DNA from 3 places in the Phyllobacterium sp. A18/5-2 genome. Region 3 is predicted to be linked to each of the others. Evidence: riboswitches for the same ligand, from Rfam matches in the RefSeq annotation. Region 3 holds a riboswitch; each other region holds the start of a gene.
The links. A riboswitch is a leader RNA that binds a small molecule or an ion and turns the genes downstream of it on or off. The one in region 3 is predicted to bind thiamine pyrophosphate.
Positions count from the first base shown of each region.

Region 1: another riboswitch for thiamine pyrophosphate. It lies ahead of thiB (thiamine ABC transporter substrate binding subunit); the one in region 3 lies ahead of thiE (thiamine phosphate synthase).
Region 2: another riboswitch for thiamine pyrophosphate. It lies ahead of thiC (phosphomethylpyrimidine synthase ThiC); the one in region 3 lies ahead of thiE (thiamine phosphate synthase).

Region 1 covers NZ_CP104966.1:1,045,912-1,056,462, forward strand. Annotated here, with positions in the region: gene tkt (transketolase) at 1-1,111, opposite strand, end outside; gene N8E89_RS05255 (DUF4164 domain-containing protein) at 1,408-1,680, shown strand; gene N8E89_RS05260 (cell division protein ZapA) at 1,699-2,064, shown strand; gene N8E89_RS05265 (ABC-F family ATP-binding cassette domain-containing protein) at 2,193-4,007, opposite strand; gene N8E89_RS05270 (YMGG-like glycine zipper-containing protein) at 4,156-4,482, opposite strand; gene N8E89_RS05275 (YMGG-like glycine zipper-containing protein) at 4,619-4,900, opposite strand; partial or broken gene N8E89_RS05280 (thiamine diphosphokinase) at 4,994-5,630, opposite strand; TPP riboswitch at 6,261-6,380, shown strand; gene thiB (thiamine ABC transporter substrate binding subunit) at 6,425-7,441, shown strand; gene thiP (thiamine/thiamine pyrophosphate ABC transporter permease) at 7,446-9,080, shown strand; gene thiQ (thiamine ABC transporter ATP-binding protein) at 9,073-9,825, shown strand; gene N8E89_RS05300 (M48 family metalloprotease) at 9,944-10,551, shown strand, end outside.
Region 2 covers NZ_CP104966.1:268,968-279,518, forward strand. Annotated here, with positions in the region: gene N8E89_RS01365 (alpha/beta hydrolase) at 1-254, shown strand, start outside; gene cysW (sulfate ABC transporter permease subunit CysW) at 281-1,147, opposite strand; gene cysT (sulfate ABC transporter permease subunit CysT) at 1,131-1,973, opposite strand; gene N8E89_RS01380 (sulfate ABC transporter substrate-binding protein) at 2,077-3,084, opposite strand; gene N8E89_RS01385 (hypothetical protein) at 3,373-3,648, opposite strand; gene N8E89_RS01390 (RrF2 family transcriptional regulator) at 3,857-4,306, shown strand; partial or broken gene N8E89_RS01395 (thiazole synthase) at 4,336-5,113, opposite strand; gene thiS (sulfur carrier protein ThiS) at 5,118-5,315, opposite strand; gene thiO (glycine oxidase ThiO) at 5,312-6,271, opposite strand; partial or broken gene thiC (phosphomethylpyrimidine synthase ThiC) at 6,276-8,095, opposite strand; TPP riboswitch at 8,200-8,316, opposite strand; gene N8E89_RS28935 (NADPH-dependent FMN reductase) at 8,465-8,746, opposite strand; gene N8E89_RS28940 (NADPH-dependent FMN reductase) at 8,703-8,933, opposite strand; gene rpsU (30S ribosomal protein S21) at 9,121-9,393, opposite strand; gene N8E89_RS01425 (RidA family protein) at 9,645-9,989, opposite strand; tRNA gene N8E89_RS01430 (tRNA-Lys) at 10,078-10,153, opposite strand; gene N8E89_RS01435 (PhzF family protein) at 10,269-10,551, opposite strand, start outside.
Region 3 covers NZ_CP104966.1:1,789,655-1,800,205, reverse strand. Annotated here, with positions in the region: partial or broken gene N8E89_RS08860 (D-alanyl-D-alanine carboxypeptidase family protein) at 1-814, opposite strand, end outside; gene N8E89_RS08855 (L-idonate 5-dehydrogenase) at 1,028-2,074, opposite strand; gene N8E89_RS08850 (TRAP transporter large permease) at 2,071-3,477, opposite strand; gene N8E89_RS08845 (TRAP transporter small permease) at 3,481-4,053, opposite strand; gene N8E89_RS08840 (sialic acid TRAP transporter substrate-binding protein SiaP) at 4,120-5,097, opposite strand; partial or broken gene N8E89_RS08835 (FadR/GntR family transcriptional regulator) at 5,122-5,873, opposite strand; gene N8E89_RS29285 (transglycosylase SLT domain-containing protein) at 6,105-6,869, shown strand; gene thiD (bifunctional hydroxymethylpyrimidine kinase/phosphomethylpyrimidine kinase) at 6,799-7,611, opposite strand; gene thiE (thiamine phosphate synthase) at 7,608-8,273, opposite strand; TPP riboswitch at 8,340-8,442, opposite strand; gene N8E89_RS08815 (TadE/TadG family type IV pilus assembly protein) at 8,498-9,451, opposite strand; gene N8E89_RS08810 (ABC transporter ATP-binding protein) at 9,602-10,357, opposite strand; gene N8E89_RS08805 (ABC transporter ATP-binding protein) at 10,357-10,551, opposite strand, start outside.

The sequences.
Region 1 (10,551 bases), 740 kb from region 3:
CGGCCAGAACGCCATTGATGACTTCGAGCGCCATTTCGGAAGCCTTGCGGGTCGCAACCTTGGGCTTTTCTTCCGAAAGCTTCTTCTTGTAGGCAGTGATTGCTGCTTCGAAATTGCCCGGCAGATCACCGCGAACGCGGCGTTCGAATTCCGAGCGAGTCTCGGCATCGACGGATGCCAGGCGATCGTTCCAGGCCGCATGCGCTCTCGAAGAGCGCTGGCCGGCTTCGCGCCATGCGCCGAGAATGTCTGCGGGAACAACAAATGGTTCCGATGTCCAGCCAAGCGCCTTGCGTGCGCCAGCGATTTCTTCGGCGCCGAGCGGCGAACCGTGAACCTTGTTGGTACCCGCCTTGGTCGGGGCGCCAAAACCGATCGTCGTCTTGCAGGCGATCAGGGTCGGCCTGTCTGACTTGTGCGCCTTCTCGATAGCAGTTGCGATGGCATCCTGATCGTGGCCGTCGATGCGCAGGGCGTTCCAGCCGGAAGCTTCGACGCGCGCGCACTGATCCGTATTGTCTGCAAGCGACACCGGACCATCGATGGAGATGTTGTTATCATCCCAGAAAACGATGAGCTTGTTCAGCTTGAGATGGCCGGCCAGCGCGATTGCTTCCTGGCTGATGCCTTCCATCAGGCAGCCGTCTCCGGCAATGACATAGGTATGGTGGTTTACCAGATCGTCGCCGAAATGCGCATTCATGATGCGCTCGGATAGTGCCATGCCGACGGAATTGGCAAGGCCCTGGCCAAGTGGGCCGGTCGTCGTTTCGATACCGGATGCATGGCCATATTCCGGATGGCCCGCGGTCCGGGAACCCAATTGCCGGAAATTCTTGATCTCGTCGATGGTCATGTCTTCGTAGCCGGTAAGATACAGCAGCGAATAGAGCAGCATCGAACCGTGTCCAGCCGAGAGCACGAAGCGGTCGCGGTCCGGCCAGTGCGGCGACTTCGGATCAAATTTTAGGAACCGGGTATAAAGGACAGTCGCAATATCAGCTGCGCCCATGGGAAGACCCGGATGGCCCGAATTGGCTTTCTCCACTGCGTCCGCCGACAAAAAGCGGATTGCATTGGCCATTTGGTTGGATTTTTCAGAATTGGTCATGGTTACCGTCTTTCGAGGAGGAAAGGAGATGCCGTTTCTGGAAGCCGGTCAGACAAAATCCAAAAGGCACGCTTCACATAGCAGGTGTCTTGATGGAGTCAATAAAACCTAGGCCAAATTGGGCCCATCGGCAAACAGGTCTTTCGCGGCATGAGATTATTATCGGTGCATGACCGAACCATGACAGCTCGGATTGATTGACGCGGCGTTGATGTAACCCTTAGACTCTCCAACATAAGCTGTTCTTCTTTTTGCGATCTCGTTTAAAAAGATTGACACATGGGGAAACGTTGAAAATGGCATCGGAAGCCACCCTCAGACAGGTTCTTGAAAGACTGGAAAAATCTTTGGCGCCGCTTGAGGACGCGGTCGACTTGCGTCTTGAGCATGAAGGCGATTTTGCCGAAGCCGAAGAAGAGGTCCAGCGGATGAACATGGACCGGCGCAAGCTGGCACAGGAACTTGACGCGTCGGAAGGTCGAGCCGAGCGTCTCGAAGCCGCAAACAAGGAAGTTTCGCGCCGCCTTGTGGCGGCGATGGAATCCATTCGCACGGTCCTTGATCGATAAAACTGGGAAAGACAAGCCATGGCCACTGTAACAGTTACGATCGATGGCAAGGCCTACCGGATGGCCTGCGATGAGGGCCAGGAACAGCATCTGACTGGCCTCGCCGAGCGTTTCGACCGCTACGTCACCCACCTCAAATCATCGTTTGGCGAAATCGGTGACCTGCGCCTCACTGTCATGGCCGGCATCATGGTCATGGATGAGCTCAGCGAGTTGCAGATGCGTCTCAAGGGCCTTGAAAATGAAGCCGAAGCGTTGCGCAAAAGCCGTGACGAAGCCTTGGCGAGGGCCGACAAGAACGATGCGGCAATCACCGGCGTCTTGTCGGAAGTGACAAACCGTATTGAGACGCTTACAACCAAGCTCGCGCCAAAGGCGAATTAGAAGCCTTCGGAGGATTCAGCCTGATGAGGTCGCTGGTGCGGTTTTTGAGAACCGGAGCAAGGTGGATTTTTCCCCCATGAGCACCGGAAGCGCAGAAAACTGCATCCGGCATCCGTCAGGGTCGATTCTCAACCCTCGATTTCCTCGCGCAGCATCTCGAGCTCAAGCCATTCGTGCTCATATGTTTCGAGGCTGTGACGCTTCTTGCCGATCTCTTCGACGGTCTTGTTGAAAAGCGCCGCATTTTTCGTGAACAGTTCAGGGTCGGCCAGCTTCTTCTCGAGTAAAGCAATCTCTGCGTGCAATGTTTCAATTTTTTCAGGCAAGGTTTCAAGTGCGAACTTCTGCTTGTAGGAAAGCTTGCGCTTCTCCTCGCGTTGCGCCGGGGTTTTCTCCGGCTGAGCACCGGCGGCTTGCGGCTTGGCGCTTTTCAAATCCTTGCGCGTTGCGAGCGCTTCCTTGCGTTGCGCCAGCATGTCGGTATAGCCGCCGGCATATTCCAGCCAGCGTCCGTTACCTTCTGGCGCAATCACCGATGTCACCGTCCGGTCGAGGAAATCGCGGTCATGGCTGACGAGAAGCACGGTGCCCGCAAATCCGGCGACCAATTCCTGCAACAAGTCCAGCGTTTCCATGTCGAGATCGTTGGTTGGCTCATCGAGCACCAGCAGATTGGCCGGACGGGCCAGTACCCGCGCCAGCATAAGGCGCGCGCGCTCACCACCGGAAAGTTCGCGGATCGGCGTGCGCAGTTGTTCTGGCTGAAACAGGAAGTCCTTCATATAGGAGGCCACATGGCGCTGCTCGCCGTTGACGACGACATTCTCGCCGCGCCCGTCGGTCAGATAATCCGAAAGCGTCTGTTCCAGATTGAGGCCGTCGCGCCTTTGGTCAAGAACGGCTATTTCAAGATTGGTGCCGAGCTTGACGACGCCGCTGTCGGGCGCGAGCAACCCCGTCAGCATCGATAGGAGCGTCGTCTTGCCGGCACCATTGGGACCAACGAAGCCGACGCAGTTTCCGCGCTGGATCCGCGTCGAGAAATCGTTGACCAGCACATTGCTGCCATAGGCTTTGACGAGGTGTTCCGCCTCAATCACGAGTTTGCCGGATTCCTTCGCATCACTCGCCTTCAAGACGGCCTTGCCTTGGGCGCCGCGATGATTGCGGAATTCGCTGCGCATGGATTGCAGTTCGCCGAGCCGGCGCATGTTGCGCTTGCGCCGGGCCGTCACGCCGTAGCGCAGCCAATGTTCTTCGCGCACGATCTGGCGGCCGAGCTTGTGCAGGTCGCGCTCTTCCTCCTCAAGCACCTTGTCGCGCCATTCCTCGAAAAAGCCAAATCCCTGGTCCAGTCGCTTCGTGACGCCGCGGTCGAGCCAGATCGTCGACCGGCTGACATTCTCCAGGAAGCGCCTGTCGTGCGAGATCACCACAATGGCCGAGCGTATCTGGCGTAATTCGTCCTCCAGCCATTCGATCGTTGTCAGGTCGAGATGGTTGGTGGGCTCGTCGAGCAACAGTATGTCGGGCTGTGGTGCCAGGACTTTGGCCAATGCCGCACGGCGCGTCTCGCCGCCCGAAAGATTGTCGGGCTTTTCTTCGCCCGTCAGGCCGAGATGCTCCAACAGATAGCTGACACGGTAGAGATCGTCCGCGGGTCCAAGCCCCGCCTCGACATAGGCCCGAACATTGGCAAAGCCCTCCATGTCGGGGGCCTGCGCCAGATAACGTACGGTAACGCCGGGATGCTTGAACACCTCGCCATCCGTTGGCGCGACAAAGCCGGCGGCAATCTTCAGCAGTGTGGATTTACCCGATCCGTTGCGTCCAACAAGCGCAATGCGGTCGCCTTCGCTGACGGAAATGGCAGCCTCACTTAAAAGCGGCGTACCGCCGAATGTCAGTGCAATCCGGTCAAGGCGAAGAAGGGGTGGAGCCATGAAAATTTTCAGTTCTGGGAGTTGGAGCAACGATCGGAAGCCAGCCGTGGCACCCGAACATGCGCCTTGTCGGCGAGAATGCCGCCTCTGTCAAATGAAACAGGCCGGAAATTCCGGCCTGTCTCGAATTAATCCGGCAAAGCTCCGGTCAGTAACCGCCGCCATAGCCGCCGCCGCTACCCTCGCAGGGAGCAGTATAAATCGAACCGTCACGGCGCTGGTAACGGCATAAATTCTGATCCTGCCCGCGCGGCGTCGTCGCCGTTCCGACAGCAGCACCGAGCAGCGCGCCACCGGCGGCACCGACAATCGTGCTCTTCGTGTCACGTCCCAGAGCCTGTCCGGCCAGCGCACCAACGCCGCCGCCAATCAAGGCACCCGTCCCGGCACGCTGATTCTGCTCACTTGTTGCACAACCGGCAACAGATACTGCCAGAAGCGCTGAAACCGCTACGGCGGTAAGACGAAATCTCATATTTAATCCTCTCAATTCATATAAGTGCGGCACGATCCTGCTTACCTAATGCGGCAGAAGAAAGATCGTTCCTGTTCACCGAAACAGAACAGGCCGGAAGTCCGGCCTGTTTGCAATGCGCTTGCGCTTGAAGTTATTAACGGCAAGGAGCCCGATAACGTTCGCCGTAGCGGTTTTGATAAGTGCAGTAGCCGCTGGAGCGCGGATTGGTTGCAGCGCCCACAAGAGCACCACCGGCGCCACCAATTGCAGCACCCGCCAAGGCGCCTCTGCCTCCATCAATAGCACCGCCGGCCAATGCGCCCAAGGCGGCGCCACCGACGCCATAACCAGCAACGCGCTGATCGCTGGTTGTACAACCAGCCACCGACAAAGCCAAAAGCCCTGCAACTGCTATTGTAGACAAACTTTTCAACATGGAAGACCTCTCCCGTTTAAAAACCAAACTCACCAGCTTGCGTCCCCAATGCTGTGCCGCAACAATTACACTTTCCGCTTTGTTTTACAAGCGTTAGGCGATTTGCGGGGCAGCAATCAGGATCGCTTTACCCGAATGGAGCGATACGTGGAGATTTCCACACACAGCATTCGATACTGTAAGAGATGAACCGAAAAAAAGTTCCATATTTTTCAAAGGCCAGCGCGCGCCCTCAATCGAAAGCCCCTGCAATGGCGTAAACGCAACGATGCTGAAGAGCGTCCCGTCGGCAAAATCGAAATCATAAACTCCTGCAACCAGCGGGTGTGCTTCCTCGCTGCCGCTGGAAAGGACAAGCTTGCGTCCTTCGGCTGCGTGAGCCGTCGCCATCGTCAAATGCAGGAGCGTGTGATCGGTGCGCGATCCGCCGAAAGCGCCGCACAGGATGACTTCGCTGGCGCCGAGCCTGTAGGCCTCGTTCAATGCAAGCTCGCCATCGGTCATGTCTTTGGCCGCCGGAAATACGACCCGTGGCACATGGGCATACTTTGCCTCGAGCTCCGGCGATGTCGAGATCGAAATCGCCAAGCCATAGCTCGGGTGCGAGACCTAATATGTCAGCGTGTGCGATGCCGCCATCGGCCGCCAGGACGCGCGCGCCGGAGACAAGTTGCCGAAGACGGTCGGAGACGTGAACGGTTCCGCCGAGAAGGATAACGAATTTGCTCATAAAGCGCCCATAGCATGCGGCGGGGCCGGTCGCATAGCTTTGATAAAGCTGGGTTGAAACTATCCCGACATGCCGAGGAAAATGGCCATAACTCCGGCAATGGCAACGCCGATGACTAGAACGAGGCCTGGCGAGATCGCAGGAACCAGTTTTTGTCTTCTGCGCCGTAACAGGATCGCATGCGGCTTCACCGGCCTTATGGTCGATTGAACCCTCACAGTTGAATATTGAAACCCTTGACCACGAAACATGGCTGATCCTTTCGCGTGAACCGGTCCGTTGTGGATGGTCCGGCGAAAATAGCGCCCCCGAAATCAGCATTCGAGTTGGAAAAACGCTGTGCGGCGTAAGCGTTTCATAAGCAATCCATTGCCCTAACCTCCCCAACTGTGGAGGGCCGGAAGCGTGCCGCCGGAACTATCACTCCGCTGGATCCCGCCGAGTTTTGTGCAAATGTACCCTCCAATTACGGAGAGGGATGTGCCCCGCAATTGTTGGAGAGAGGCGCCCGTCTTCCCCAACCACTCAATGGCCAGACTCAGAGATGAGGGTGTGGCGGGGGAGGAAACATATCATTGAGCCCGCAGATAGCCCCGCTTGCGCACCTGCAGCTTTATCTTTAATCTTTGCAACGCTCTAACGGGGTGCCTGCCTTACCGAGGACAGGCTGAGAGGCTTTGGGAGAAATCCTGCCAACCCGCGGAACCTGATCCGGTTTGTACCGGCGGAGGGATTAGACGCGGCAGTAAAAGCCGGCGCATCAATCCTTTTGAATTGTAACTATGGAGACGCCGATGCGGCCGTTCAATACACTTGTGAAATTAGTAATCCTGGCCGGCGCATTGGCGCTCGGCCTGACAGCCCCGGCGAAGGCCGAGGGCAAGCTAACCGTCTATACCTATGAAAGTTTCACTGCAGAGTGGGGTCCTGGTCCGAAAATCAAGGAAGCTTTCGAAAAGCAGTGCGGCTGCACCGTCGAGTTTGTGGCAGTCACTGATGGGGTTGCCCTGCTCAACCGGCTCAAACTCGAGGGTCCTTCCACCAAGGCAGATGTCGTCCTCGGACTTGACACCAATTTGACCTACGAGGCCAGCGAAACCGGCCTCTTTGCACCGCACGGCATCGACACAAGTGCCATCTCCATACCCGGCGGCTATCAGGACGATACGTTCGTGCCCTTTGACTATGGCTATTTCGCTGTGATCTACGACACGGAAAAACTGAAAAATCCTCCTGGCAGCCTGAAGGAACTTGTCGAGGGCGACCCGAAGCAGAAGATCGTCATCGAAGATCCGCGCACCTCGACGCCTGGCCTCGGTCTGCTGCTATGGGTGAAATCGGTCTATGGCGATAAGGCTGGCGAAGCCTGGGGCAAACTGAAGGACCGCGTATTGACGGTAACACCGGGCTGGTCGGAAGCCTACGGGCTATTCACCAAGGGCGAAGCGCCGCTTGTGCTTTCCTATACCACCTCGCCTGCCTATCATATCGTTGCTGAAAAGACCGATCGTTACAAGGCCGCTCCCTTTGAGGAAGGTCATTATCTGCAAGTGGAGGTTGCGGGCCAGACAGCCAATGGCGCCAAAAACCCGTTATCCGCACAGTTCCTGACGTTCATGACCAGTCCGGCGTTTCAGGATGCAATCCCGGAGAACAATTGGATGTTTCCCGCCGCCAAGACGAGCACTGCGCTCAACCCGGCTTTTGAAACGCTGGTGAAGCCAGCAAAGACTTTGATCTTGTCACCGGAGGAGGTCTCAAAGAACCGCAAGGCCTGGATCGATGAATGGTTGTCAGCCATGAGTTTGTAATGCTGTGACGGCAGACCGCTCCTTGAAACCTCTGGCGGGGGCGTCCGCCCTCGCCCTTCTGGCCATTCTTGCCGGAGGCGCATTGTTGAGTCTGGCGATTGAAGCGATGGGCGGCCGCACGGAGGGCTTTGCCACTTTCGACAGTTATTTATGGCGTATTGCGCGCTTCACGCTGGTGCAGGCGCTTCTGTCGATGCTGCTGTCGGTGGCCCTTGCCGTTCCGCTCGCCCGTGCGCTGCATGCGCATCCGGCGTTCCCCGGACGCGCCATGATCCTGCGGCTCTTTGCTCTGCCGCTGGCGTTGCCGGCATTGGTCGCGGTCCTTGGCATTACCAGCATCTACGGCCGCAATGGACTGCTGGCAGCGACCTTCCGCGCGCTCGGCCTTGACGCGAAACCCGATATCTACGGTCTGACCGGCATCCTCATTGCCCACGTATTTTTCAACCTGCCTCTTGCGACCCGGCTGATTCTGTCTGGCCTCGATTCCATCCCCGAAGATTACTGGAAGCTGGCGTCCCAATTAGGCATGAATGGATGGGCGCGCTTCCGGCTGATCGAATGGCCCGTCATCCGGCGCAATCTCTCCGGCATCGCCGGCTTGATCTTCATGCTATGCATAACTTCCTTCACCATTGTCCTGACGCTCGGCGGCGGACCGCGGGCAACGACACTGGAAGTTGCGATTTACCAAGCGTTGCATTTCGACTTCGACATTGCACGTGCGGTGTCGCTGACGCTGCTGCAACTCTGCCTGACAATCGCAGTTCTGGCGGTGCTGGGGCTGAGCGGCCGGCCGGCGGAAGAAGGGTTTAGTCTGCACACGGCAACACGTCGTTTTGACAGGCCGCCGCTTGGAGCAAAACTGCTGGACGGCGGGCTGATCCTTTTTGGCCTGGTGTTTGTGGGACTTCCCATTGCTGGAACCGTTGTCTCGGGCCTTGCAGCCGATCTGCTCCGGCTGCTCAGCGAAAGGCTTGTCTGGCAGGCGATCTTGACGAGCCTTATCCTTGGCGCAAGTGCCGCGGCCCTTTCACTGATTATTTCGCTCGCACTGGTCATGGCTCGCGAATATCTCGCCAATGAGCGCCGTGACGCGCCACCCACGCTCTTCGAGCGTGCGCTCGATCTTGGTGCAAGCCTGATCATGGTCGTCCCGCCTATCGTGATCGGCGCGGGCTGGTTCATCCTGTCGCGCCATTTCGTCGATCCGTTCAGTCTTGCGCCGATCATGGTCGTGAGTGTCAACGCAGCGATGGCTATACCCTTTGCCTTCCGGATTCTGCGCCCGTCATGGGACACAGCGGCCAGCCGCCATAACCGGCTCTGTGCACAACTTGGCATTGCCGGATGGAACCGGCTCCGGCTAATTGATTGGCCTGCACTTGCCCGGCCCTTGGGCGTTGCGTTTGCCTTTGCCATGGCGCTGTCGCTCGGTGATCTGGGAACCATTGCACTTTTTGGCAACAATTCTATTCAAACGCTGCCATTTCTTTTGCTGCAGCGCATGGGAAGCTATCGCACTGAAGATGCCGCCGGTCTGGCTCTTATCCTCGGTTTTCTTTGCCTTCTCCTGATGATAATAGCCGACCGGGGGGCAAGCCGCCTGGCAAGAAAAGAGAGCGGAAATAATGGCTAAGCCTTCCGGGCCACATGCGAGCGACGGCGCGTCGATCCGGCTCGATGCAGTGGGCTTCGACTTTGGCGACATGGCTATGCATTTCGATCTCGCCATCGCACCATCCTCGATAGCCGCCATTATCGGCCCAAGCGGGTCCGGAAAGTCCACGCTGCTTAATCTCATCGCGGGGTTTGAAACGGCAAAGTCTGGCAGGATTCTGATCGGTGGCCAAGATGTGACGCATGCACCGCCGGCCCGGCGCCCCGTTTCCATGGTTTTTCAGGACAACAATCTCTTTGCGCATCTTGATGTTGCCGCAAATGTCGGGCTGGGCCGCCAGCCAGACCTCAAATTGAACGATGCGGATCGTACCGCCGTGAGCGAAGCGATCCGGAAAGTCGGTCTCGCGGGCAAGGAAGAACGCAAGCCGGAAGCGTTATCCGGTGGCGAACGCCAGCGCGTGGCCATTGCCCGCGCCCTTGTGCGCAACCGGCCCGTGCTTCTCCTGGACGAAGCTTTTGCTTCGCTGGGACCCGCGCTGCGCCACGAAATGCTCGATCTCGTCGGAAATCTGCAAGAGGATACAAGGATGACAATCGTTATGGTGACGCATCATCCGGAAGATGCATTGCGCCTGCCCTCGACGCTGTTCTATCTCGAACACGGTAAAATCGTCGCTTCAGGGCCTGCGAAAGAATTATTGTCAGACAAGAGACCGTCGCTGTTGCGGAAATACCTCGGTGTGAAAGACTCTGACCTTTGACATATTTTCGACGCCTTGCCTTCTTTAAGAGGACAATGAATTTCTTGCTCAAGGCTGTTTGTCGGGCTAGCAAGAACACAGACATACGAGTCTGCTGATGCGCTACGACAACGAGGACATGATTCTGGGTTCGCTTAACTCCCCCACTGGCAACGGATGGCTTCAAGCCGCTCGCCGCAGGAACCTTGCGCCGGCGACGCTATTGCTTGCGTTCCTGTCAGGGTGCCAGGTGCTCAATGTCGGCAAGGAAGATGCGCTCGGTCCTTCATCGAACCCGGTGACCGTCGACAATGTTACCAAGAACGACCGGTTGGCAAAACTCAGTGCTGAGCAGCATCCGCGTATTCTTGCGACCTATGGCGGAGAGTACAAGGACGCCAAGCTGGAACGAATGGTTGCCAAGGTCGTGGGTAATCTGACCACTGTCTCCGACAATCCGACCCACACCTACCGCATCACCATCCTGAACTCGCCCAACATCAATGCGTTCGCTTTGCCGGGCGGCTATCTCTACGTGACGCGCGGTCTGCTGGCGCTTGCGAATGACAGTGCCGAACTTTCCGCTGTCATTGCACACGAAATGGGCCACGTGATCGCCAATCATGGTATCGAACGCCAGCAGCGCGAACAGGAGGCGCAGATCGCCGGACGTGTTGTCTCGGAGGTTCTGCAGGATGATAGCGCCGGACGCGAAGCCTTGATCCGCGGCAAGTTGCGGATGGCGCA
Region 2 (10,551 bases), 1.5 Mb from region 3:
TTCGCAGCTTTGCACCGCTGCCGCGTCACAATCTTGGTTTCCCCTCGATCGTCGTCGCTAGCCGGGACGATCCTTATATATCCTTCAACAAAGCGCGGGCACTTGCCGATATCTGGGGCGCTGGCTTTGTCGATATGCAATATGCCGGGCATATCAACATCGAGAGCGGTTTCGGATCATGGCCCGAGGCATACATTCTCGCCGATTCCATGCGGCGGCCTCAGGAGAGGTTTCGCACACAGCGCGCCGCCTGAAGCGCCATGCGGCCAGAATCAAGGGCCTAACTGGTCTGGTTCCGCTCAAGCAGATATTTCAGTACCAGCGTCACCACCGCGATCAGTGCCAGCGTAGACGAAGCAGCAAAGGCGCCGGTGACGTTGTAATCATTGAACAACAGTTCGATCTGCAACGGCAACGTGTTCGTCTGGCCCCGAATAGCGCCGGAAACGACCGAAACAGCACCAAACTCCCCCATCACACGGGCGTTGCAAAGCACCGCTCCGTAGAGCAACGCCCAGCGAATATTGGGCAGTGTTATGTAGAAAAATGTCTGCAGACCCGTCGCCCCGAGGGTGATCGCCGCCTCTTCGTCCTCGCTGCCCTGCGCCTGCATCAGGGGAATAAGTTCGTGCGCTACGAATGGGCTTGTCACGAACAGGCTGACGAGAATGATGGCCGGCACGGTGAACATGATCTTGATGTCATAGCTGTCGAGTAGCGGTCCGAGCAGACCCTGACTGCCATAGAGAAACAGATAGGTCACGCCTGCAACGATGGGTGAGACAGAGAACGGAATCTCGACGAATGTAATCAGCAGCCGCCGCCCGGGAAAACGGAAGCGCGTGACGAGCCAGGCCACGCAAATGCCTAACACCATATTGATCGGCACAACGACGATCGCGGTCAAAACCGTTAGCCACACTGCATGGAGGGTCGCGGGTTGCGCGATCTGCGAGAAATAGACGGCGATCCCCTCGCGGAAGGCATAGGTAAAAATCACCAGCATGGGCACGCCGATGAACAGGACCGACAGCAGGATCGCCGAAATGATCAGCAGCCAGTGCGACGGCCGTGAAGGCCTGGCGCCATGCCGCCGCGACGGTTGGACCGCAATGGCCGGTACAACGAGATCAGCTGTGTTCTGCATATCGAAGCTGCCAGGCCTGAATGGAATTGGTGACGAAAAGCATGACGAAGGCCGTGAAAAGCATGACGGTCGCCAGGGCGGCCGCCGCCGGATAGTCATACTCATCCAGCCGGATGAACACGAGCAGCGACATGACTTCCGTCTCGAATGGCAAATTGCCTGATATGAAGACAATGGCGCCGAACTCACCCAGGCTGCGTGCGAAGGAAAGGCTGCAACCCGCTATGAATGCAGGGAAAATGGCCGGCCAGATAACCCGCGCGAATATCTGCCAATTGGTAGCGCCTAAAGACCGCGCGGCCTCCTCGGCATCGGTCGCGACGTCTTCCAGCACCGGCTGCACCGTCCGGATGACAAAAGGAATACTGGTGAACATCATGGCCAGCGCAATGCCGAGCGGCGCATAGGCGACCTTGATGCCAAGTGGCTCAAGATATTGGCCGAACCAGCCATTTGTAGAAAAGACAGTGACGAGTGCGAGACCGGCCACGGCTGTCGGCAGCGCAAACGGCAGGTCGATCACTGCATCGAGAAGGCGCCGGCCGGGAAATTCGTAGCGTACCAGCACCCAGGCCAGAAGCACGCCAAACACGGCGTTGAAAACTGTCGCCAATGCTGCCGCGCCAACCGTAATGCGATAGGTCGCGAGCGCTCGCTCCGACGAAATGATGGTCCAGAAATCCGCCCAGCCCAAATTGACTGATTTATACAGCATGGCCAGAAGCGGCAGGGCAACGATGACGGCAAAGTATAGCAGGGTCACACCCATAGTGAGACCAAAACCCGGCAATATTCCACGCGTACTCGATTTTGAAAGCAACGACATGAGCAGTTTTCTAGAGGAAGTTGTAGTTAACGCAAGCGAAGGTTGAAAATGAAGCGGCGCGGTCAACAAACCGCGCCGTGAACTGGATTTTAGCCAAAGAAAATCACCGCTTGGTGAAAACCTTGTCGAGGATACCCCCTTCGGAGAAATGGTCCTTCGTTAGCTTGTTCCATCCGCCAAAGGCGTCATCGACCGTGATCAGGCGCGTCTCGGGAAATTGCGCGGCGTATTTTTCCTTCACCGTTTCGTCGTTCACCCGGTTGAAATTCTGCGCGAGAATGTCCTGCCCTTCCGGCGAATAGAGGAACTTCAGATAGCTTTCAGCAATGGCACGCGATCCCCGTTTGTCGACAACCTTATCAACGACGGTTACCGGAAATTCGGCCAGGAGACTTACCGGCGGGACGACCGCTTCGTATTTGTCTTCGCCAAGCTGCTTGCGCGTCCCCAATACTTCCGCCTCGAACGTGATCAGCACATCGCCGATGCCGCGTTCTGCAAATGTGGTCGTGGCCGCACGGCCGCCCGTATCGAATACCGGCACATTGGCGAACAGCTTCTTCACGAATTCCTGTGCCTTGGCTTCGTCCTTGTTGTTCGCCTCGAGCGCGTAGGCATAGGCCGCAAGATAAGTATAGCGCGCATTGCCAGATGTCTTGGGGTTGGGGAAGATTACCTTGACGTCGTCACGAACCAGATCATCCCAGTTCTTGATTTGTTTTGGATTCCCTGCCCGGACGAGAAAGGCAGGCAGTGAATAATAGGGCGATGAATTGTTCGGGAGACGCGACTGCCAATCGGCAGGAATGAAGTCACCCTTGTCGTGCAGAACCTGAACATCGGTCACCTGATTGAAGGTAACGACATCGGCTTCGAGCCCCTCAAGGATGGAGCGCGCTTGCTTCGAAGAACCGGCATGCGACTGGTTGACGGTTATATCCTTGCCAGCTTCTTGTTTGTAAGCGGCGGTGAAGGCCTTGTCGATCTGCTCATAAAGCTCACGAGAAATATCGTAGGAAACATTGAGGATTTCGCTCGGCTCGTCGGCGGCCTTGACCGGAGTGAGGCTCAGGCTCAGCGCCACCGCGGCATATACGAACAGTCTTTTCATTGAATTCTCCCAAGCTCGCCGGCGCACTTGCACCGCCGCATTGCATTCGCCACCCGATCCGCGCGACCTGATTGAAACGCGGACAATTTTTGCGAGGATGCCGGTAAAACCAGCGCTGCGGAAGAATTTATGTTCCAATGTCCTGGACTGAACTGAAATCAAATACTGCGAATGAAACAAAACAGAGCAAGCAGCCTGCAATCCGCGGCGCTGCCTGCTCTAGAGCAAGTTTTGTCTATTTAGAATCGTTCTGCCGGAGGGAATTCTTGCCTGAATATTGGAAAAGACTCACCAAAAACCGCGATGCTGCCAGCACCAGAGGAAATCTTCCTCGGTCCAGTTGCGGTGCTTCTTGGCCGAAGCTTCCTCGCTGTCGCGTTGCTTCAGATCGCCTGCATTCCGATCAAGAGTTTCAGCAGCAAAAACGCCCCGCCACAAGCGTTCCGCCCGATTAAAAATGCCTGATACTTCACTGTACATTGCGACCTCCATAAACAATTCGGTTGCAGAGTGCAGTTGCCTTTTGCGGTCAACCGATAGCCGATGATGACTGCTTGAAATCATTTGTCAACAATCTCTACCGGGTTAATCGTGTATGGATTTTGAAGCGATCTTCGTTGAAATCTTAATGAATTATTATTTTTCAGGGTCTTACACATTATTTTTGAGACATTTATCGGCCGCAGAAAAACTCATTTTTTTAACATTTTTACACTAGAAAATGCGGTGCGAGGGACTATGACTGCACCACAACGGTAGTCAGGCAAGAAAAATGATATCGCAAAAAGCCAAATATGCTCTGCGGGCGCTCGTCGTTCTGGCCAGGGCAGATGCCGAGAAGGCTCTCTTCATCTCGGATATCGCGGAAGAACAGAACATTCCAAAGAAGTTTCTTGAACAGATTCTGCTTGATCTGAAGCATCAGGGCATTGTCATGAGCCGTCGTGGCAAGATGGGCGGCTATCTGCTGCTCAAGCCAGCCGAAGACATCACCTTCGGCGAAGTGCTCCGCCTCATTGATGGCCCGATCGCACCTCTGCCTTGCCTGAGCAAGATCGCCTATCGCCGCTGCGAGGATTGCCAGAGCGAGGAGACATGCGAAATCCGTCATGTTTTCAACGAGGTTGCCAATGTCACGCGCGGCGTTCTCGACAGGACGACCATCGCCGATTGTCTCGTCTATGGCGAGGACGGTAAGATTGCCGAGATGCTCGACAGCTAGGGCCTCGGGCCTTGAGCTTGCAGACCCAGCTATTGCGCAAACACCGCCTTGCCAATCACCGGCGTTGACGGCACAGCCACATCGCGCGGCTCCAGCATGCCGGCGTGATAAGCAGCCCGCCCTGCCTGCGTTGCTAATGCGAATGCGCCCGCCATCGCTACCGGATCAGCCGCCTTTGCCACCGCAGTGTTGAGCAGGACCGCGTCAAACCCAAGCTCCATAACCGTCGCCGCATGCGAAGGACGTCCCAGACCGGCATCGATGATCATTGGAACTTCAGGAAAATGTCCCCGCAATGACCGTAATGCATACAAATTGAGCGGACCGAGCGCCGAACCTATTGGCGCGCACCATGGCATCAACACTTCGCATCCAACGTCCAGCAGGCGCTCGGCGACTACAAGATCATCTGTCGTATAGGGAAAGACCTTGAACCCGTCATCGGACAAGACACGGGCAGCCTCGACCAGCGCAAATACGTCAGGCTGCAGCGTATCATGATTGCCGATAACCTCGAGCTTGATCCAGTCGGTCGTAAACACATCCCGCGCCATCTGCGCTGTGAGGACAGCCTCCTTGACCGTATGGCATCCAGCCGTATTCGGCAGAATGTGCGTTCCCAGTGACCGGACAAGTGACCAGAACCTGTCACCGGATTTACGACCGGCCATTTCACGGCGGAGCGATACGGTGATGATTTCCGTGCCGGAAGCTTTGATCGAGATCCGCCAGGATGGCAGGCGAAGGATATTGCGCCGTCCCCAACAAAAGCCGGGAGGAAAGTTCGGTCTTGTAGAGTCTCAGCATGGGGTTAGCCCCCCTGCCGCGGAGTGAGAACTTCAACCCGATCGCCGTCATTCAAGCGGCAAGCCCAACGATCGGGTGACCGTACCAATTCGCCGTTCACTGCTGTCGCCAGCCACTCGCCCTCGAACTCCAGCTCCCTGAGCAAAGCGTCAAGAGATTGCGCGGCAACGTCCTGCGGTTCACCATTGACGACAAGTTTCATGGGCTTTCGCTCCTGGTTTGAAAAATCATGTCAGCGGCCCGCATAGCCATCGCCGGTGCAAGCAGAAATCCGTGCCGATAAAGTCCATTGATGCTGATCGTGTGTCCTTCGCGTGCCACACGCGGCAGATTGTCCGGGTAGGCCGGGCGTACCCCAGCCCCCGTCTCGATGACTTCGGCCTCCCCAAACGCCGGATGCAGACTATAGACCGCGTTGAGCAATTCCATCATCGAACGCGCCGTGATCGGTCCATGCGAGTCGCTTTCAATCATCGTCGCGCCCACCATGAAGGTGTTGTCCTCACGCGGCACGACATAGGCCGGGAAGCGCGGGTGAACGAGCCGGACCGGACGCGATAGCGAGATATCAGGTGTGCGCAAGATCAGCATTTCCCCGCGCACACCGCGTATGTCCTCATCGGCCGCAGGGTACCCGGTGCAATCAATGATCCAATCAAAGCTGCCCGCAGCAGAATGCGATAGATCCGTTTCAAACGAAACGCCCGCGGTGGCAAGCCTTGCGGCCAGACTTATCAGTACGTGTCTCGGGTCGAGATGTGCTTCCCCTTCAAAGAACAAACCTCTGCGAAAGCGCCCGGCCAGATCAGGCTCAAGCGCTGCAATGGCCTCTTCCTTGACCACTTCATAGCCGGATGTCCGCGACCCGAACCGGTCAACTTCCCTGACGTCGCGCGCCGGGGCAAGGACCAGCGTACCGTTGCGAATGACGGAGCCGGGCAGCGCGGCGTCCCACCAGTCCGCTGCTCGCAAACCGAGATCCACAACCACCTGGTCGGCGCTTTCCCGCTCGCAATAGGGGGCAAGCATGCCCCCTGCATACCAGGAGGCTCGCCCGCTGGTGAGAGGATCCAAGACCGTTACATGCGCCCCGCGCGACGCGAGTTCGTGGGCAGCGGCGAGCCCCGCGACGCCGGCGCCTCTGACCAGAACGTCCACGATGTCAGGCCTCGCTGTTGAGCGGCATGTAGAGATCGCCGCCCTCGCGGAATTTCTCCGCCATGGCTGCCATGCCCTCCTTCTGCGCTTCGGCGCGGATGTCGTGGGAAATGCGCATGGAGCAGAACTTCGGTCCGCACATTGAACAGAAATGCGCCACCTTGTGCGCTTCCTTGGGCAAGGTTTCATCGTGATAGAGCCGTGCCGTTTCGGGATCGAGCGAAAGGTTGAACTGGTCTTCCCAACGGAACTCGAAGCGCGCCCGCGACAGGGCGTCATCACGCAGCTTCGCCGCCGGATGCCCCTTGGCGAGATCCGCCGCGTGGGCGGCGATCTTGTAAGTGATCACGCCGACTTTTACGTCGTCGCGGTTGGGCAGGCCAAGATGCTCTTTCGGCGTCACATAGCACAACATCGCCGTGCCGAACCAGCCGATCATCGCGGCACCAATACCCGACGTGATGTGGTCGTAGCCCGGGGCGATATCTGTGGTGAGCGGTCCAAGCGTATAGAATGGCGCCTCGCCGCAAACGGCAAGCTGCTTGTCCATGTTTTCCTTGATCTTGTGCATCGGGACGTGACCCGGCCCCTCGATCATCACCTGGCAGTCCTTGGCCCAGGCGATCTGCGTGAGTTCGCCGAGCGTTTCAAGTTCGGCAAATTGCGCCGCATCATTGGCATCGGCGATCGAACCCGGGCGAAGGCCGTCACCCAGAGAAAAGCTCACATCATAGGCACGGCAGATATCGCAGATCTCCTCGAAATGCTCGTAAAGGAAGCTCTCGCGGTGGTGATGGAGGCACCACTTGGCCATGATCGAACCGCCGCGCGATACGATGCCTGTCACGCGGTTCACCGTCAGGGGGATGTAATGCAGGCGCACGCCGGCATGGATGGTGAAATAGTCCACCCCCTGCTCTGCTTGCTCGATCAGCGTATCGCGGTAGATCTCCCAGGTGAGGTCCTCGGCGATGCCGCCAACCTTCTCCAGCGCCTGATACAGCGGCACGGTCCCGATCGGCACCGGAGAATTCCTGATGATCCATTCGCGAATATTGTGGATGTTGCGCCCGGTGGAGAGATCCATCACCGTATCCGCACCCCAGCGGATCGCCCAGACCATCTTCTCCACTTCCTCCGCCATGGAGGACGTGACGGCGGAATTGCCGATATTGGCGTTAATTTTGACCAGGAAGTTGCGGCCGATGATCATCGGCTCAAGTTCTGGATGGTTGATATTGGCCGGAATGATGGCCCTGCCGCGGGCTATTTCCTCGCGAACGAATTCCGGGGTCACATAGTCCGGCACGGAAGCGCCAAATGACTCGCCGTCGCGCACAGCGGCCGTTCTCGCCGCCTCACGGCCAAGATTTTCACGGATCGCGACATATTCCATTTCCGGCGTGATAATGCCGGCTCGTGCATAGGCGAGCTGGGTAACGGCCTTGCTGCCCGCTGCCTTCTGCGGCTGATTGCGGATCGGAAATTCCGGCGTCAGGCGCTCGCCGGTGGCAAAACCATTGTCGGCGGGAATGATGTGCCGGCCCTCATAGGAATGGGTGTCACCTTGGGCGGCGAGCCACGGCTCGCGGATACGCGGCAGACCCTTGGCGATGTCAATCTCAACGGATGGATCTGTGTATCGGCCCGACGAGATCGTAAACCGTGAGGTTGGGTTCACCGGCAGTTGGATGAACAGCGATCTCGCGCATGGGCACGCGAGATCCCGGTGTGAATGCGACCCGGTTTATAGATTTTGGTGGAGGCAGGCAGCGGCCCGGTCGAAACCTTCGGGGCCTCGGTGATTTTTGCTATAGCGGTCATCATCAGGTTCCTTTGCAGTTTATTTGCGTGGAAACCCAGTTCTGTGCCGGAAGGATGAAAGGAGTTCGCGAGTCCGAAATACAAGTCGAGCCGAAGCACCAAACGCGAAGACTTTTGCACCGTCCCTACGCCAGTATGAACTGGATCAGGTTCAACGGGTCACTGCGCTGCAAAAGCCAGCAGTATCTCAGCCCCTTGTCGGGACTCCCCTGGTGAATAACCCTAACTGACCCGCTCGCGACTTCGTTGTCAAGCGGGTGAATGTCTTGCTATGCGCGAAGCTGTTTCAACGCGCCAGCCCATTTGGTTAGCTCGCCGAGCATGGTCGTTGTGCTTGTCACGATGATTTCACTCGGCTGGAATACGCCTTCATCGTTGATGTACTGCTGATACGAAGACACCGGAACGCCTTCCGGGATGGGAACCATGCGCAATCCGGCCATCAGTCCCTTGACTGATCTCGACCGAGCGCAAGCCTCCCGAGACGCCGCCATAGCTGACAAAACCCGCGGGCTTGTAGTTCCACTCCTGCCAGAGATAGATCATCGCATTGGTCAGAGACGGCGGCGTGAAGTAATCATATTCCGGGGTAACGAAAACATAGGCATCACCCGAGATCGATGATCTCGCTCCATTTGCGGGTGTGGGCATGTTCGTATTTTTTCAGGCGGGGGTGATTGGGTTCGTCAAAGATCGGCAGATTGATTTCGGCAAGATCGATCAGAACAGGTTCAAACCGGCCATCTTGCCTGGCAAATTCATTGAACCATTTTGCAACTGCCGGCCCGCCACGGCCGGGCCGTGTGCTGGCGATGATGATGTTGAGCCTGAGCGCCATTGTAACTCCATAGGACGGTTGAATCATGTCGCCTATGAATAGGAATGCCACGTCTCGCTTCACAAGAAGGCACTTTTTGGAAACCGGATAATTCTGTCAAAAGCCTTCATGAAAAACGAAACCCGCTACAGCAAAGGCTGTGCGGGTTCTGTCGTCTCAGCAAATGACCGGTCGGGCCGGTCAAGGATTATCTGTTGAAATCGCTGCCATTGTTGGCAGCCGGACGGGCGACGCGTTCCTTTTTCTTCGGACCGGGCAACAGGCCCTCGCGCTGTGCCTGTTTGCGTGCAGCCTTGCGGGCACGGCTCACGGCTTCTGCCTTTTCGCGGACACGGCGCTCGGACGGCTTTTCGAATGCCTGACGCGCCTTCATTTCACGGAAGAGACCCTCCCGTTGCATCTTCTTCTTCAGGACCCTCAGGGCCTGTTCAACATTGTTGTCACGGACGAGAACTTGCAATCGTTTTCCTTACCCATGCTTGCCTCGTCTTGCAGAACCACAATTGACCGCAATCAGACAAGCGTTTGAAGAATTGCCACTACGGCAATCCGGAGAAGCGCGGACTTTATGCATTTCCGCGCCAAAAATCCAGTGCGCCCGAGCAATTTACTCGGGCTTTCCTTTATTTCCCGCCAGTTATTCCGATCAGCCCGGCGGGTACCTTTTGTATTCCGGGACGCGGCAGCCCGATTTGGGCCCCGCGGACGAGATCAAATGGCTGCGGTGATGATGATCTCGACCTTGTATTCCGGAGTCGCGAGCTTGGCTTCGCCGGTTGCGCGTGCCGGTGTATTGGCCGGATCGACCCACGAATCCCAAACTGCATTCATCTCGCCGAAGTCTTTCATGTCATCGAGCCAGATAATGGCCTGCAGCAGCTTGGACTTGTCGGTACCCGCTTCCTTGAGGAGGCGATCGACTGCCGCCAGAACGTCCTTGGTCTGCTCGGTGACGCTCTTGCCTGGCCCGCCAACCTGACCGGCGAGATAGACAGTGTTGCCATGGATAACGGCCTGGCTCATGCGCGGACCAACTTCAATGCGACGAATGCTCATGGAAACTCTCCTCTAGCGATTTGCGAGCAGGCAGGCGCCTGCCTTGCATGCATGAAAAAAGGGCCGTGCGGCCCTTTTTTCGAAAGAATGGTGGGCACAGTAGGGATCGAACCTACGACCCGCTGATTAAGAGTCAGCTGCTCTACCAACTGAGCTATGTGCCCGTCAGCCGCTTTGACGACCGAAGGTGAGGGCTCTATAACGGCGCAAATTCTGCCTGTCCAGCCCTTCTTGAAAACTTTATGACGGCGGCGGACAGTAACAGCGCAAAGTCGGACCTCACACAAAAAGCTGCCCCTCCGCAATCTTGATCGCGGAGCCGCCGATACGCCCGCCTGTCAGCTTCTGGTCGACGATGTCGAGTTCAAGACGCAGGTGAGACGGCCGCCCCATTTCGTGCCCCTGCTCTATCGACAGCCGCAACACACCATCGAGCGGCTCATCAAAGGCATGGATGGCTCCTGCGAAGGCAGCGGTCGCTGACCCTGTCGCCGGATCTTCATAGGTGCCGTCATCACTGACAAACATGCGCGAATGAAAATGGCTGCCATGCAGGATCGTC
Region 3 (10,551 bases):
GGAAGCAACCTGAGGTAGATAAGTGTTCACCAGGCTGACGACCTGTGCATCGCGGGTCTTCGCCGTATTCCCGCCCATGACCACAGCAACGAGCTGGCGGCCATTGTCACTGACGGAGGTGACAATGTTGAAGCCGGAAGCCCGAACATAACCGGTCTTGATGCCGTCTGCGCCATTCAATTGGCTCAGCACGCGGTTGTGACCACGAACCAGCTTGCCGTTGAAGACGAATTCCTGGGTCCCGAAATAATAATATTGCTGCGGATAATGCCGGCGCAGGGCGAGGCCCAGCAGCGCCATATCGCGCGCCGTGGTGATCTGCTGCGGATCAGGCAGACCCGAGGCATTGTGGAACGTCGTGCCCCTCATACCGAGGCGGCGTGCCTTGTCGGTCATCAGCGCGGCGAACTGCTCCTCCGTGCCGCCCAGATATTCGGCAAGCGCTGCCGCCACGTCATTGGCCGATTTCACCACGATCGCCTTGATCGCCGTATCGACATCGATTGTCTGACCGGGTCTGAAGCCGAGCTTGCTCGGCGCCTGCGATCGCAGCGTGTGCCGACACGGGAATCAGCGTCGACTTGGTTATACGCCCGGATTGGAGGGCCTCGAACGTGAGGTAAAGCGTCATCATCTTGGTCAGTGATGCAGGAATGCGCGGCAGATCGGCGCTCGCCTGATAGAGAACGACCCCGGTGCTGCCATCGACGACGATAGAAGCTGATTTTTCGGAAACAGGGCCAGAAACCACCCCGGCCGGATCAAGCGTGGCCGCTGTGGTACAGCCGCTTGCAACCCCTAGGATCAAACCCATCAATGCCACGATTTTCGGAAGTGAATATAAAGACATATAGACTCGCGGCACGTTTATTTTCCGGATCTCTGAACTTGCGAAAGAATAAAAAAATCTAGCGCAGGATGGTTGAAATATTCAGTTTAACCAGTGCTTGTTAGCCGATTTGAACGCCTACGCCAAGCGTGAACATCTACAGCAAATTGTCGCTCCCTGTCCTGTTACCAAATAGGTTTAGGCCGTTAGGACCACCTTGACGCTTCGTGACCTGTCCAAGGCCATCCGGAAAGCTTCAGGCGCCTCGGACAGCCTGTACTCCCCTGTTACCAGCTTGAGCACATCGATCTTGCCTTCGACGATCAACTCGACCGCCTCGAAGAACTCTTCGCCAAAGCGGAACGTTCCGACGAGGTCGAGCTCTTTCGCCATTACGGCATTGGCAGGGACCGGAATTGTCCCGCCGGCAAGGTTGCCGACCTGCACCACCGTGCCGCCGCGCCGTACCGTTCGGATGGCAGAGGCAAGCCCCGCCGCCGTTCCGGAGATTTCGAAGGCGATGTCGAATGGCGTGGCCGCCGCGAGCTCAGCCAGTTGCTCTTCGCCTTTCGAAAGATCGACGATCTGATCGGCGCCAAGCTCTTCGGCAAATTTCAACGGTGCAGCTGCGACGTCGGCCATGGTGACTGAACCCGCATCCGCGTGTTTCAATGCAAGCATTGTCAAAAGACCGATTGGACCGGCGCCAAAGACAATCGTAGAGAAGCCCTTTACATGTCCCGCGCGGCGCACCGCGTGCAGGCAAACCGCCAAGGGTTCGGCCAGCGCGGCCGCCTGAAAGGACAGCTCCGCCGGTACCTTGACACATTGCGCCGCAGTCGCATCGAAAACACTGGCGAACCCGCCCTGCATATGCGGCGTCTTCGACGCCGAGCCCATGAAATAGATGTTCTCGCAAAGATTGGCGCGGCCTTCATGGCAGTAGACGCACCGCTCGCACCAGCGGGACGGATTGACCGCGACCCGTTCACCAATGGTAAGCCCGGTGACGTTGCTGCCAACCCCTACTATCTCGCCGGCTACCTCATGGCCGAGAATGAGCGGCGAGGTGACGACAAAATCGCCGGTTCTGGCATGGCGGAAATAATGCATGTCCGAGCCGCAGATACCTCCGGCGCCGAACTTGACCCGAACCATATTGGGTTGGAGCTCGCCGAGTTCGACGTCGACGACGCGCAGATCTTCCGCGCCGAAGAGAGTTGCAGCAATGCCTTTGGTACTCATTTGATCAGACCCAATTGTGTTGGAAGCCAAAGTGTAATCGCCGGAACGAAGGTGATGGCGATCAGTGCGATGAAAAGCGGAACGAGCCAGGGCAGGATGGCCATGGTTGTGCGCTCGACCGAAAGCTTGGCAACCCGCGACAGCACGAATAGTACCATGCCCAGTGGCGGATGAAGAAGCCCGATCATCAGGTTCAACGTCATGATCAGACCGAAATGCACCGGGTCGATACCGAATTTCAGTACAAGCGGCAAAAGGATCGGCACGAGGATGGTGATTGCGGCGATCGTATCGAGAAAGCAGCCGACGAACAGCATCAGCAGATTGACCAGGATCAGGAACACCCATTTGTTCTCGGTGATCGAGAGAATGGCCGTCGACAGCAGCTGCGCCGCCTGGCTCACTGTCAGCAGCCAGGCGAAGACGGAGGCCGCCGTCACGATGAAAAGCACGGATGCGGTGGTCTCGATCGTGTCGAAGCTGGCCTTGGCAAGGCTCGCGAGTGTCATCGTGCGATAACGCACCAGGCCGAGGAACAGCGACCAGAGCACGGCTGCGACGGCCGCTTCCGTCGGCGTGAACCAGCCCATGGTCATGCCGCCGATCAGGATGACCGGCGTCATCAGCGCCATGACCGCGGAGAAGTCGAAATACCAGTCGACCGCAAGCAGGAGCACGAGTGCGATACCGACGGAGGCATTGACAGACAGGCCGGTCAGGGTCAGCAGATAGATGACCAGTGGAACAGCGAAAACCACGACAATTTCAAGCGAGGCTTCCAGAAGCTGCTTGACCTTGAATGGCGCGTCGGAACCCCACCTCTTGATGTAGGCGAAGATGGCGACGGTAACCATCATCAGCACGGTCATGACGACGCCCGGGAGGATGCCGGCCATGAACAGGGCGCCGATGGAGACATTGGCCATCATGCCGTAGATGACGAAGGGCAGCGATGGCGGGAAAATCGGGCCGAGCGTTGCGGACGCGGCGGTCACGCCGACTGCCGCTTCCACGGGATAGCCGTGATCCTTCATCGCCTTGATCTCGATGGTGCCGATACCGGCAGCGTCGGCAAGCGCTGTTCCCGACATGCCGGAGAAGATCACCGAGCCAATAATGTTGACCTGTGCCAGACCACCCTTCATCCAGCCGACAAGGGCGACGGCGAAGGAATAGATCCGGCCGGTAACGCCCGCCGAATTCATCAGATTGCCCGCCAGGATAAAGAATGGCACGGCGAGCAGCGGGAAGCTTTCGACGCCCGCGATCATACGCTGCGCGACGATGATGTCGGGGGCAACGCCGAAGAACACGAGGTAAAGGACGGACGCCACCGCCATGGAAATGGCCACCGGCACGCCGACGAGCATGAGGACGAGAAAAGTTCCGACAAGCAATAGCATCGATCAATCCTCGATCTTCTGGAATTCTTCGGGGCGTTCCAGAACGGAGTAGCCGCGGCGAATATTGCTGATGAAAACCTGAATGGCGCGAAACAGCATCAGGACGAATGCAAGCAGGACACCGTAGAAAACGATGTTGCGGGGCAGATCCACCGTCACCATGCGCTCGTCGGCAACGATGTCGACATAGCGCCACATCAGCCAGACGGCGTAGACGAAGAAGGCTATGCGCACCAGATCGACGAAGATCGACAGGACGCGGGCAACGGATGCCGTAATGTAGTGGTAGAACACATCCACCTGAATATGGCGGGAGACGCGCACACACATCACCGATCCGAGAAACACCACGCCGATCAGGCAATTGATGGCGATTTCCTCGGTCCAGGCATAGCTGTCGTTCAGGACATAGCGCGTGAAAAATTGCAGAAAGACACAGCCTGTCATCAGCCAGAAGACGATCAGTGTAAGCCAGTCTTCGATTGCATAATCTGCAACATTGGCGACAGGCGCCGCTTCTTCGAAGGAATGGGCGATTTCCTCGGCGGTAATCTGTGTGTGAACTTCATTTGACATGGTTGTCTCCGGTCATCAGGTCTCAGGAGAAATGGCCGGGCAAGAAGAGCGCCCGGCCATCGTCAGTCATTCCTTGATGGCGCGGATGGCTTCCCAGTCGGACTTGTCGTAGCCGAAATCTTCGAACTTCACCTTTTCCATGACGTTCTTTTCGAAGTCGGCCTTGTCGATGTCGGTCACGCTCAAACCGCGTTCCTTGAAGCTCGCGACCAGCGCCTTTTCCTTGTCCGCGATGATCTTTGTCGTCTTTTCTGCCGCCTCTTGCATGACGTCGCTGAAGATCTTCTTGTCTTCATCGGAAAGGCTCGACCAGAGCTGCTTCGAGATCACCGTATTGAGATGATCGACGATGTGACCGGTCAGGATGATGTTCTTCTGCACCTCGAAGAACTTCTTGGCTTCGATGGTGGTCAGCGGGTTTTCCTGCGCCTCGACCGTGCCGTTCTGCAGCGCGAGGTAGACCTCGGCGAAGGCGATGGGCGTGGTATTGGCACCGCAGGCGCGCGGCATGGCGAGATAGGCCGGAACGTCAGGCACACGTATCTTCAGGCCCTGCATATCCGCGCACTTGGCGATGGGCTTGTTCGACGTGGTCTGGCGGGTGCCATAATAACTGACGGCCGCGATGTGGTTGCCGCTCTTTTCCTCATAGCCGGCTGCGAGCCGCTTGAAGACATCACTCTTCGTATAAGCGATAAGATGTTCCGGCCCGCGGAAAATGTAGGGGAAATAAGTTACGCCGATCGGCTTGTAGTCGCGTGCTGCGAAGCTCGAACCGGAAATGATGATATCGACCGTACCCAGCTTCAGGCCCTGGTTGATGTCGGCTTCCTTGCCCAGCTGCGATGCCGGGAATACGTCGATCTTGTAGCGGCCATCGGTCCGCTTGCCGATCTCTTCTGCCGCCCATACGGATTCCGTATGAAATGGCTCGGATGTCTCGTACACATGCGCCCACTTCAGCGCGGTCTGCGCCTGAGCGGCTGCCGCCGAAAGTGCGAGCGCGGCAACCGCGCCCAGAATTGCCGTGAGTTTGATCTTCATACCGTTATCCTCCCAGATTGAATTTCAGATCTTTCCATTTCGGCCGCCCTTCACAGAACGGCCCTTATCGCTTTCCAGATCTTCATCGAAGCTTCTGGAAAATCTCAATTGCGATTGTTGCAGGTGATATCGCATCGCTTCCTTGGCGCGTCCCGGATCGCCGGAAGCGATAGCATCGCGAATGGCCCGGTGCTCCTCGAATGCCTCTCGCCATGAGGCAGGGCTTTCGAAATAGCTGGCCAGCTTTTCGAAATACGGCGTCATGCGCTGGTCGAAGAGCTCACCGACAAAGCGGTTGAGCGCCGAGTTTTCGATGATGTTGGCAATCGTCGTGTGAAAGGTCCGATCGAGCGCAATGGACGTGCGCGGACTGTTGAATGTTTGGGCCATCTTTGTCAGCACCGCGTCCATCGATTCGATGTGATCGGGCGTCACGACCGTTGCGGCTTCCTCGGCGATTGCACACTTTCGATGAGCGATCGCGCGCGCAGGAGTTCGAACGGTCCCTCCAGATCGTCGGCCGGTGCCAGCGCAGGCTTTTCACGCTGCTGGCCCGTGACGTAGATGCCGGAACCCATGCGGATATGCACAAGCCCCTCCACCTCGAGCGCAATCAGCGCTTCACGGATTGTCGGACGGGATACGCCAAGCTCCTCGGCCAGTTCGCGCTCTCCCGGCAACCGCTCGCCAACGGCAAATTTGCCGCCCTCGATCAGTGTGCGTATCTGGTCTGCCACCTGCCGGTATAGCCGGCGCGGCTGAATGGCTGCGAACATGGATCCTCCCCGCACGGCACTCCCTTTCCGCGCTAGACTGGTAAACTGGCCTTACCAATATCTAACTGATACATTGATATATATGCTGGAGTCAACCCATGCGGGAAACACACCCACAACCATCGATGGGACGATTGTAACAATCCGTATTGGAAAGTGATTGCCGCAGATGACCCCGAACAAGCTATGAGGAACCAACCATTGAACATCCGCCCTTCGAACCGGTGACAAATGCTGCTTGAAACTCGATTGCTGCGCGCCTTCGCTTGCCTGACCCTGGCTCTTGCTCTCGGCGCTTGCACGACAACCGATCCGAAACTGCCCAATGCAGCGTCCGCTCCTATTCCCGAGCCATCACCGCGCGTCGCAAGCGCTGCCTCGGAGAACAAACCTGCAGCCCAATCCTCGAACAAATCGGTCGATGGTCTGATCTCGAAATACTCTGTTGCCTATGCCGTACCGGAATCGCTCGTGCGCCGTGTGGTCAAGCGCGAAAGCAGCTTCAATCCCGGTGCACGCAACGGCCCATATTGGGGCCTGATGCAGCTATTGCCCGCAACAGCGCGGGGCCTCGGCCATGATGGCAGCGCCAAGGATTTGCTCGATGCCGAAACCAACCTCAAATATGGCGTGAAGTACCTGGCGGGCGCCTATAAGGTTGCTGACAGCAATCCCGATCAGGCCGTGCGGCTCTATTCCCGCGGCTACTACTATCAGGCCAAGCGCAAGGGTCTTTTGAGTGTGCTGGAGCCGGATTCGGCGCCTGTCGATCCAGCTCCCGTTGCTTTCGCTGCTGCGCCTTCGATAGCAGCCGCCGGTCCCGCTGCAGCAACAACGGCGCTTTCGGAACCAACCCAGCTCGCCTTTGCCGAGGAGCGCGTCGTGCTTCCCTCGGTGGTCCCTCTGCCATTCGAACGGCAAGACATCATGACGGCTGCGCCGTCGGCCACCACCGGTAAAAATGGTGCACGGGCCCGCGTCCCTGCCCCACTCTGAGATTCCCTGCAGCAGCCATTGCTGCCGTCAGGTAGTCCTTCGCTTGCTCCGCCGCGTCGTGCAAATCTGATCCTTTCGCGAGCCCCGCGGTCATCGCCGCGGCGAGCGTGCAGCCCGTACCGTGATCATGACTTGTCGCGATGCGCGGGTGGGAAAAGCGCTGCATGGTCACGCCGTCAAACAGCAGGTCGGTGCTATACTCGCCTTTTGAGTGACCGCCCTTGATCAGCACCGCCGAGGGGCCAAGCGCCAGAAGGAGCTCCGCCTGCCGTGCCATCTGGGCCTCGCCGTCAGCGATCGGCTGCCCCGTCAGCAATGCCGCTTCAGGCAGATTGGGTGTCACTACCACAGCGAGTGGCAGTAGCAGCTGACGCAGAGCCTCGACCGCCTCCGGCTGCAACAGGCGGTCGCCCGATGTCGCCACCATCACTGGATCAAGCACCGCCCTGCGGCCCCAATGCTGCAATGACGCAGCAATGGTCTCGATGGCCTCCGGCGTCGATACCATGCCGATCTTGATCGCCTTCACATCGATATCCGACAGCACGGCATCGATCTGGGCGCGGACAATACCGGGTGACAGATTTTCGATGGCGGTGACCCCGCGCGTGTTCTGCGCGGTGACGGCGGTGAGAACGCTGGTGCCGTAGACGCCAAGTGCCGAGAAGGTCTTCAGATCCGCCTGAATGCCTGCCCCGCCGCCGCTGTCGGACCCGGCGATGGTCAGGGCAATGGCGGTCATGCCCGTGCCTGCAACGCTGCATCGACCACGGAGCGCAGGGCCGCCGCAGCGCCGTTCGGGTCGGCTTGCCGGAAAATCGCCGAAATCACTGCAACGCCATCCGCTCCGGCAGCAATGGCAGGCGGCGTGCGCGCGAGATCAATCCCCGCAATTGCTCCAACCGGCAGGTCTGGTTTCACAGCCCGAATGATTGGCGCCAAGCGGCTGAAGCCGTCGAAGCCAATCGGACCATCGGGATTTGCCTTGCACAGCGTCTCGAACAACCCGCCAATGCAGGCATAGTCGATATCGCTTGTCGTTGCTGCCAGCGCATCGGCCTCGTTTTTCACGGTCAGGCCAATGATTGCATCCGGGCCGAGCAGTAGCCGCGCATCGCGGACCGGCATGTCCTCGCGGCCGATATGCACGCCCTCGGCACCGGCGGCAAGCGCCACATCGATGCGATCATTGACGACCAGCGGCACGCCCGTGTCCTTCAACGCGCTATGGATTGTCCGTGCGCGCTCCACCATCAACCGGGTCGGCGAATTCTTGTCGCGGTACTGGATGATCGTCGCGCCGCCGCGGGCGGCCGCAAGCGCAAGTGCGCCAAGGTCCTTGTCGCCGCCGATCGCGTCGAGATCGACGATGGCATTCAGCCGGAAATCTACTTTTGGTCGCACAGTCTGGACTCCATCATGAACAGGTTGGAGATCCGGATATGTGCGAAGACAAGGCAGAGTGCGCGAAGAAGGCTCAATTCCCGTTCCTACGCCGGCATAACCCGGATCAGGTTCAAGGGTCCAGCTCGACGCCATCTCAGCACTGTACAGTGCCCCCCTCGGAATGAAGTCATGATGGAGCGGGGCAAGATCAAAGTCAATTGCGCCGCCGGATGGACGTCCATTTAGTGGGTCAAGCGAACATTCTCGCCATCAACGGATTTGCAGGCGGCGGTTATGTAGTAAAAGAAGTCCTGCTTCGCAAAACCACCACCATCTTCCCACGCATGATACTGCTTTTCACTGCAGTCGAACAATACGTCCAGCGGCGGGGTGGAACCTAGGGGAAGTTGGGTGCCGTTTACAAAGAGATGGTTTACCGTCGCTTTATCATTTGATTTTAATGTCTTATTATATTTCTTGTACGCGTTATCGCTTGATGCTTTGCACTTTACGATACTCGTATTCGATGAATTGTAATAACCAATGTCACATCCATCAAACTTTATGTCCATTTTTAAGAACAGCTTTTCATATTCTCCGAGTTTGATGCTTCCTGTTGCTGGAACCTTGACAATCGTTCCGTTTCCACGGCCGTTCTCATAACTGTGGTCCTTAGCCGTATAGGTTACCGTTCCGACAGTGTCTTCTGTCGTTCCTCCGGGTCGCACAACGACAATGGAAACTTTCTTGAAGTACCAGCCATAAACCTTGTCAATGTCGATGGTTGCTTCAGAGGGCTTCAACGGCGCCAATGCCGTCGCATTGACCGCAATATCGACCTTGTCCTGGTTCAACAGATGCATGAACAGCGTGTTGGTCTGGCCCCCGATCGTAACGCTTACCTTCTGATTGGAAGCGTTGAAATTCACTGTCACACCATCGGCCTCGTCACCGAGATTGGCCTGAAGATAGGCACGGGCACGGGCTTCCGCCGCTGCCGAGTTCGCGCCGGTGAAGATCGAAGCGCCGGCCAGGGCGGCGGCATCGGCAGCGTTCTGCAATCGCGACCGGTCGTTGCTGGCGCGGCTGTAATCAACGGCAAGGCCGGTCATTCCCATAATTGGTACCAGCAGCAAAGTGAATGTAACGGCCGTCGCCCCGCTGCGGTCTCTCAGGAAATCTCGAATACGCTTCATGTCCCACTCCAGTCGTTGAGTGGAACCATTGATTCCATGGCGTAAATGCCGGCTTAGAAAATTCATTCAGATTTTCATTATTCCGCGCCGGATGGTCGAAATCCGCGGACTCACTTCCAGCATGGTAAAAATCAGATGAACGTTTCTGCCCTAGAGCCGCACGTCCGGCCGGACAAATCCCTGGCTGGCAATCAGCAGGTTGCGCGTGTAGTCCTGCGTCACCTTGCGCATGGCAAGCTCGGCTGCAGTCAGGCGTTCGACTTCGGCGCCATTTTGCATCACCATCAGCCGGTCGCACATATGGGTGACGACCGCGAGATCGTGGCTGACCATGAGGAATGTCAGCTTCCGGTCGCGGCGGATTTGCTCAAGCAAATTCAATACCTCCGCCTGCACTGACGCATCGAGCGCCGAGGTGGGCTCATCGAGCAGCAGGATCGACGGTTCCAGGATCAGCGCCCGGGCAATGGCCACGCGCTGGCGCTGCCCGCCGGAAAGCTGGTGCGAATAGCGGAAACGGAAACTCGACCCGAGCCCCACTTCATCCAGCGCGCGCAGGATGCGCTTTTCAATATCGCCGAAGCCATGAACGGCCAGCGGCTCCAGCAGCAGCCGGTCCACCGTCTGGCGCGGATGCAGCGAACCGTAGGGGTCCTGGAACACCATCTGCACTTCACGGTAGAACGCCTTGGTCCGCTTCGAGCCGAGCGTTTTGCCGTTGACGGTAATCGTCCCGCCGCTCACCGGCGCGAGACCGGCGACGGCGCGCAGGAGCGTGGACTTTCCTGAACCGGACTCTCCGACAAGACCGAATGATTCGCCCGGCGATACCTCAAGGCTCACACCGCGAAGGGCACGAAACCGGTTGAACACCACTTCGAGATTTTCGGTGACCAAAGCTCTCATCATGTGGCCCACTCCGGCTTGCGGTCGAGTACCGGCAGCGGATGCCGGTCATTGTCGATCTGCGGCATGCAGTTGAGCAGGCCTTGCGTATACGGATGCTTCGCCTTGTGCAGGTCCGTCGCGGCGATCTCCTCGACGATTCGCCCGGCATACATGACGATGACCCTGTCACAGAACGACGAGACCAGCCGCAG